One region of the Streptosporangium sp. NPDC004631 genome, then DNA from elsewhere that is predicted to be linked to it. Evidence: riboswitches for the same ligand, from Rfam matches in the RefSeq annotation. Region 1 holds a riboswitch; the other holds the start of a gene.

Region 1 (3,493 bases):
CCACCTCGTGATCACCGACTCGGGCCTGGCGGACGAGGCCCGTGAGGAGCTCACCGCGCGGGTGGGCGAGCTGGTCATAGCCGAACCCCGACAGGAAAGCGAGGCCCTGAGCCGATGAAGCGCACGATCACCCATCTGGCCGACGGCCGCGAGCTCGTCTACTTCGACCGGCACGACGACGCCGATCGGAGCGCGATCGACCGGCGAGACCTGCCGCCCCGGCCCGCCGCCTCGGAACTGCGCTACGACCCGCTCACCGAGGAGTGGGTGGCGGTGGCCGGGCACCGCCAGGGACGCACCTTCCTCCCGCCGACGAGCGAGTGCCCGCTCTGCCCGTCCACCCCCGGTCACTCCACGGAGATCCCCTCGGCCTCCTACGACGTGGTGGTCTTCGAAAACCGCTTCCCATCCCTCTCCGCGCAGCCGGGCCCGCACCGGGACATCGGCGGCATGAGCGAGGCCCGGCCGGGGACCGGCCGGTGCGAGGTGGTCTGCTTCACCTCCGACCACGACTCCTCCTTCTCCCGGCTCTCCCCCGGCCAGATCGACCTGGTGATGGAGGCGTGGATCGACCGCACCGCCGAGCTGTCCGCGATTCCGGGCGTGGAGCAGGTGTTCTGCTTCGAGAACCGGGGGGCCGAGATCGGCATCACCCTGGCCCACCCGCACGGCCAGATCTACGCCTACCCCTATGTGACCCCGCGCACCAGGCTCTCCCTGGGCGCGGCCGAGCGCCACCGGGAGCGGACCGGCGGCAACCTCTTCGCCGACGTACTGGCCGCCGAGCGGGAGGCCGAGGTCCGGGTGGTCGCCGCGAACGACCACTGGACGGCCTTCGTGCCGGCCGCGGCCCGGTGGCCCGTGGAGGTCCACCTCTACCCGCACCGCCGGGTTCCGGACCTGGGCGGGCTCAAGGAGGCCGAGCGCGCGGCGTTCGGGCCGCTCTACACAGAGGTGCTGCGCCGGCTGGACGGGCTCTTCGGTATGCCCATGCCGTACGTCGCGGCCTGGCACCAGGCACCGGTGAACGTCGGCCGGGAGCTGTCCTACGCGCACCTGGAGCTGTTCAGCATCCGCCGGGCACCCAACAAGCTGAAGTATCTCGCGGGTTCGGAGTCGGCCATGGGGGCTTTCGTGAACGACGTCCTGCCCGAGGAGGCGGCGCTACTCCTCCGATCCGTCATCACGGAATGATCACTGATCGGTCTCGACTTGGGGTCGCATGACCATCCGTTTACCACTACTATCCTCACACATCGGACATAACATCCGATATGCCTAATCCGGGGCGCCTCGCCCGGGAACCGGGGACCCACGCATTTGGGGTGAACCACTTCGGTGGAAGGGCTTCCTCCAGCCCGAACCCGTCAGCTAACCCGGTAGGCGTGAGGAGAGGAGAACCGTGGCGGCCTCGCCCCCCACGTTCCGTCGTCATGCGGCCCTGACCGCCTCCGTGCTCTCGGCCATCGCGTTCACCCTGGGCAGCGCGTCCGCGGGCAGCGCCGCCCCCAAACCGGCCGAGCCCGAGCTCCGCGCCGAACTCGCCCGGCTGAACAAGAAGGTCGACAAGCTCATCGAGTCCTACGCGGCCAAACGGGAGTCTCTGCGAAAGGCCCGGCTGGCCGAGGAGGCCGCCCAGGTCGATCTGCGCAAGGCCGAGGAGACCTACGACAAGGCGAGCGAACAGGTCGACTCCATCGCCCAGCTCCGCTACCAGAGCAGCGCCGCCGACCTGCCCGCCCTGCTGTTCGCCCCCGACATGGAGGGCGCCGTCGTCATGGAACAGCTCATCGCCCAGCGGACCGCCTACCTGCGGGACTTCGCCCAGAGCCGGGACCTCAAGAAGCAGGCCGCCGACAAGGCGGCCCGGCTCACCGAGCAGATCGGCGTGGAGGCCAAGGTCGTGGAGACCGAGCGCCAGGGCGCCGAGAGGGTGATCCGTGACATCGAGCGGAAACTCGACCAGCTCGTCCCGATGGGTTCCGGCCGCCGCGCCGACGGCAGCTGGGTCCCCCAGCTCCCCACCGGCGGCGACAACATCACCGACCGCACCCGGATCATGCTCGAAGCCATCAAAGAACGCTTCAAACTCCCCCACGAGGTCGGCTGCTACCGCACCGGCGGCAACGGCGAGCACCCCCTGGGCCGCGCCTGCGACTTCATGATGAGCACCGGCGGCTCGATGCCCTCGGCGGAGAACATCAGGCTCGGCGACGAGATCTCCGCCTGGGCCATCAAGAACAAGGACCGGCTCGGCGTCAAGTACGTGATCTGGCGCCAGCGCATCAACATGGGCTCCGGCTGGCGCGCCATGTCCAACCGGGGCGGAATCACCGCCAACCACTACGACCACCCCCACATCTCGATGTACTAGCGCCGTGGAGCCCCCGCCGGGAGCGTTTCCGGGGGGTGTGGATCGAGAAAAAAGGGTGTGACAGTGGCCGTGTGCGCGGGGAGGATGGGGGATCATGACCGACAATCGCATTGCTCCTCCCTATGTCGCCGACGAGGTCGGCATGCTGCACTCCTGGCTGGACTTCCACCGGGAGACCCTGGCCGTCAAGTGCGCCGGGCTGTCGGAGCGGCAGCTCGCCCTCCGCCCCTGCGCTCCGTCCACGCTCTCCCTGCTGGGCCTGGTCCGTCACATGACCGAGGTGGAGCAGCAGTGGTTCCATAACATCCTCAGCGGCGAGGACAGGCCGTCGATCTACTGCACCGAGCAGGATCGCGACGGGGACTTCAACCTGCTGGGCTCCTGCTCCGCCGAGGAGGCCGTCGCCCGCTGGCACGCCGAGATCGACGGTGTCCGCGAGCTCTACGCGGAGTTGCCCCTGGAGACCGTGGGCAGACGGCAGCGCAGGGGTGAGGACGTCTCGCTGCGGTGGATCCTGGTCCACATGATCGAGGAGTACGCCCGGCACAACGGCCACGCCGACATCATTCGCGAGCGGATCGACGGGGTCACGGGAGACTAGTGTTCTCCTCCGCGATCGCCTCGGTGATCAGCCGGTCGAGAGCCGCCAGGTCGGGCGGGTGTGCCGTGGCGGCCTCCGCGAAGCGGGTGAGCAGGTCGGCGAAGAGCCCGCGGTCCGCCTCGTCCCAGTCGGCGATCAACTCGTCCAGGTAGGTCCGCCGGGAGCGGACGACCACCTGGAGCACCCGGAGCCCTCTCGGGCTCAGCAGCAGCCTGGCCCTCCGGGCGTCCACCTCGGACTCCTCGCGCTCCACGAACCCCGCGCCGATCGCGTCGTTGACCAGCCTGCTGGCGGTGGAGGGGTCGACGTCCAACTGCTCGGCGACGGCGCCCACGGTCACCTCGGGCATCTCTCCGCACAATCTGTACACGGCGCGCACGACCATCACGTTCGACATGTGCACCGGCCGCTGCGGATCTCCGAGCCTGCGCGTGCGCAAGGGCCGCGCCCAGATCCGGCGCAGCCGGAACAGGGCGACATCGATCATGGCCCCCGGCGTCCCGTCCTTCACGGCGCAA
Region 2 (3,493 bases), on a different contig from region 1:
CCGTGGGCCGGGCCGTCGCGGTCGTCTCCTCCGATCGGGAGGTGGCCGAGTCGGTCCGCCGGATGGGCGCCCGGCCGGTTCCCTCCACATTACTTCTACGGCGTCTCGGGCGAGCCTGAACCTTTTGGTCGTATGGTGCATCGGATCCCGTGGAGGTTGATTCGATGCAGAAGATCGTCATGCTGGTCTGTGCCGCCCTTGTCGCCGGTACGGCCGCCGCCGCCCCCGGTGTTCCCAAGGGGTTCCTGCTGTATGAGAAGGACGCGGCCAAGAAGGACAACGATCCCGAGACGAACTGGACGGTCAGCGACTCGGTGAAGACCCGGCTGGCGGTGGACCCCTGTGACAGGAGCGGTGTGGGCGGGGCGGGCCGTACGGCCGTCCGGACGGTGACGTTCACCGGTGTGCCGGACTTCATGAAGGTCGAGCAGGTGCTCCTGTACGGCTCGCGGGCCACCGCGGAGCGGGCCATGGCCCAGCTCCGCGCCGCGCTGACCGCGTGCGGGTCCAGGACGGACGCGGGGGCCGGCTACCGCTACGTCTCCGCGCCGGTGACCGGCCTCGGGGACGACGCGCTGAGGATCTCCGGGCAGGTCTACTACGGCGGGAAGACGGGGGTCGGCGGGGAGCGGAGCGTGGTGGTCCGCAGGGCCAACGCGGTGCTGGTCTACCTGTGGGCGGGGGAGTACGACCGGCCGGTCAAGCGGGACTGGGCCGTTCAGTTCCGGGACGCCCGCAGGATGACCGCCAGGGTTTGCAGCGTCGCGGCCTGCAAGTAAAGAACAAAACGGCCAAAAAGGTGAGCGATACCTTACCTGTTCTGTACTATTTCGCCCCAGGTCTTTGCATGGGGAGGCGGCGCCGTGGCCGTGGCGGGTATGCCGGTTGGGTTTGTGCGGATGCCGATGGTCGCAGGGGTGGCCCTAGCTCTGTTCCTGGTGCCGATGGGCGGGGCCTTCGCAGAACCGAAGCCGACGATCGCCCAGGCCAGGAAGAAGCTGGAGAAGCTCAACGACCAGGCCGACAAGGTTGTCGAGAGGTACAACCAGGCCGGCGAGAAGTGGAAGCGGGCCCGCAAGAGGTATCGGGCGCTGAACGGCGACCTCACCCGTCAGAGCGCGAAGGTCGCCGGGCTGCGCAAGGAACTCGTCACGATGGCCGTCAGCAGCTACCAGCTGGGCGCCGCCAACGGCTGGTCGGGCATGGTCGGCCGGCCCGACCCCGGCTCGCTGCTGAGCGGCCTGGCCGCCGTCGACCAGATGTCCGCCTCCCGCGCTCAGTCCCTGAACGCCTTCGAGGAGGCCACCAAGACGTTGCGCGGCAACCGCGACCAGGCCAGGGAGGCCCTGACCGAGGCCGATCGGACGCGTGACGAGCTGGCCGAGGAGAAGGCCAAGGCCGACAGGATGGTGAAGCTCCAGACGAAGGTGCTGCGCGATCTCGGCGCCTTTAGGACCGGCAACCCCAACAGCTCGGGGATCCAGTACAACGGCCCGGCGTCCGGCAACGCCCGGGCCGCGCTGAGCTTCGCCTTCGCCCAGGTCGGCAAGCCCTACCAGTACGGCGGCACCGGCCCGGGAGGCTGGGACTGCTCCGGCCTCGTCCAGGCGGCCTGGCGCAGCGGAGGCGTCAGCCTCCCCCGCACGACCTGGGAGCAGTGGAGCTGGGGGGCCGGCCGCAAGGTCTCCCTGAGCGAACTCCAGGCCGGTGACCTCATCTTCAGTGAGGGGCTGGGACATGTGAGCCTCTACGCGGGCGCCGGAAAGATCGTCCACGCCCCCCAGACCGGGGACGTCGTCAAGGTCGTTCCCCTGTCGGCCTACGGCCGCCGCCTGGTCGGGGCCGTCCGCCCCTGAGCCCGCCCCCTCAGCGCCCCGCTCGGCCCTCAGCGCCCCGTCCGGTGCCGCTGGAGCGTTCCACGGAAGGGTCCGCTGGATCGTTCCGCTGGGAGGACTGAGCGCGGCTGAGGGCCGGCGGATGCGCGCGGCCTCGCGGCGATCCCGGAGAGCGGGGTGGGCATGGCGGGGCCGAGAGTGGCCCGTGGGCCGTACGCGGAGGGTGAGAAGGTCGCCAAAGATGTGACGTACGCGACAGGAGAGGCGCTTTCCGAATAATGATCCGGAGGGTGTGACGAGAGTCATATTCGACCGATGAAGTCGCCCCCGAGCAGGTCTTCCGTGGGCGCGAGAAGCGTTATTTGATCTTTAAACTTTGTGAGGGCTTTGCCGAAACGTGATGATCAGAGTAGCTTCTGGCGTCGCGGCGAGTAAGCCATACCGTCGCGCCGAGCGTCGGTCCCCCAGGCCGGCTTTCCGATAGAAATCCAATTGGTCGCCGTTCCTCCAAGGGGTCCGCCCCACCACGGTGACCTGCCGAATTCGTGCAGCCAGGAGGCATGGAGCCGGGGAACCAATAGGCCGTCAACCTACGGTCAGGGGTGAATCGACATATCTGTGTCGTAGGGCGTCTTCCCAGCCCGAATCCGTCAGCTAACCCGGTAGGCATCAGTGGAAGTCCCAAGGAGAAATCCTGTCTACCACCCTGCATAACCTTCGTTTGTCACGCCTTTTTCGTCTTTCCCTCGGTGGGTTTGTCCTCACGTTGACCGCCTCAACCGGGGCGGTCACGCTGGGACCCACGGCGGCGGGGGCGGCGACGGACAGCGCGGCCGCGGTTCAGGTCGGGAGCACGGCGAAGACTCACGTCAAGCGCACGGCCAAGACCGCGATGAACAGGGCCGCACGGCAGAGGACAAAGGCCAGGAAGGCCGTATCGGTGGCCAAGCGGCAGATCGGCGATCCGTACCGGTGGGGAGCCACCGGTCCCGGCGCGTTCGACTGCTCGGGCCTTGTCCAGTACGCGTGGCGCAAGGCCGGCGTCTCCCTCCCCAGGGTCACGTACAGCCAGTACCGCGTCGTCAGGAAGAAGGTCTCATGGAGCAGGTTGCACCCTGGTGACCTGCTGTTCTTCTACGGAAAGGGCCACGTGGGCATGTATGTCGGCCACGGCAGGATGGTCCATTCGCCGAGCAGCGGCAAGACGGTCCGGATCGTGAGGCTGAGGGGCTACTACAGGTCCTCCTTCGCCGGAGCCGTCCGTCCGGGCGGCTGACAGCGGGACACGGCCCCGTCCATCCGGTTCGGGGCACAGCCGGAGAGTTGACCCCATCGTGGTCGCCGTGGAGGGGGACAGGTGTCCGGACCGTTCAACGTCGAACGGCGTTCTCGGCGCGTCGCGGAGCCGGGTCGCGGGAACGCCGCCCGTGCCGTCCGCGCCGTGGCCGATGGGGCCGGACCGGAGCCGGCCGGACGTGGTGACACCACAACCCGCTCCGGAGGAGATGGGTAACAGGTAGAGGAGGCGGCTCCACGATCACGCCTGTGATCGTGGAGCCGCCTCTCCTCGACCGCCCCGGCCCGGTTCGCCGGCGGTGTCCCGGCGGACGCGACCGCCGGTCGCCGGTCCACTAGCATCGGCTGACATGTCGCTCCCG

What was found. A riboswitch is a leader RNA that binds a small molecule or an ion and turns the genes downstream of it on or off. The one in region 1 is predicted to bind cyclic di-AMP.
Region 2: linked by a shared signal. The riboswitch ahead of ACWEF2_RS12945 (C40 family peptidase) and the one ahead of ACWEF2_RS03220 (coiled-coil domain-containing protein) in region 1 are both predicted to bind cyclic di-AMP.

Annotation. Positions count from the first base shown of each region.
Region 1 is NZ_JBSGCR010000002.1:349,694-353,186, reverse strand. It holds gene ACWEF2_RS03230 (DeoR/GlpR family DNA-binding transcription regulator) at 1-118, shown strand, start outside; gene galT (galactose-1-phosphate uridylyltransferase) at 115-1,194, shown strand; cyclic di-AMP (ydaO/yuaA leader) riboswitch at 1,266-1,400, shown strand; gene ACWEF2_RS03220 (coiled-coil domain-containing protein) at 1,403-2,374, shown strand; gene ACWEF2_RS03215 (DinB family protein) at 2,469-2,975, shown strand; gene ACWEF2_RS03210 (MarR family winged helix-turn-helix transcriptional regulator) at 2,962-3,486, opposite strand.
Region 2 is NZ_JBSGCR010000010.1:69,430-72,922, reverse strand. It holds gene ACWEF2_RS12960 (NYN domain-containing protein) at 1-119, shown strand, start outside; gene ACWEF2_RS12955 (hypothetical protein) at 165-779, shown strand; gene ACWEF2_RS12950 (NlpC/P60 family protein) at 918-1,856, shown strand; cyclic di-AMP (ydaO/yuaA leader) riboswitch at 2,361-2,519, shown strand; gene ACWEF2_RS12945 (C40 family peptidase) at 2,602-3,111, shown strand; gene ACWEF2_RS12940 (hypothetical protein) at 3,482-3,493, shown strand, end outside.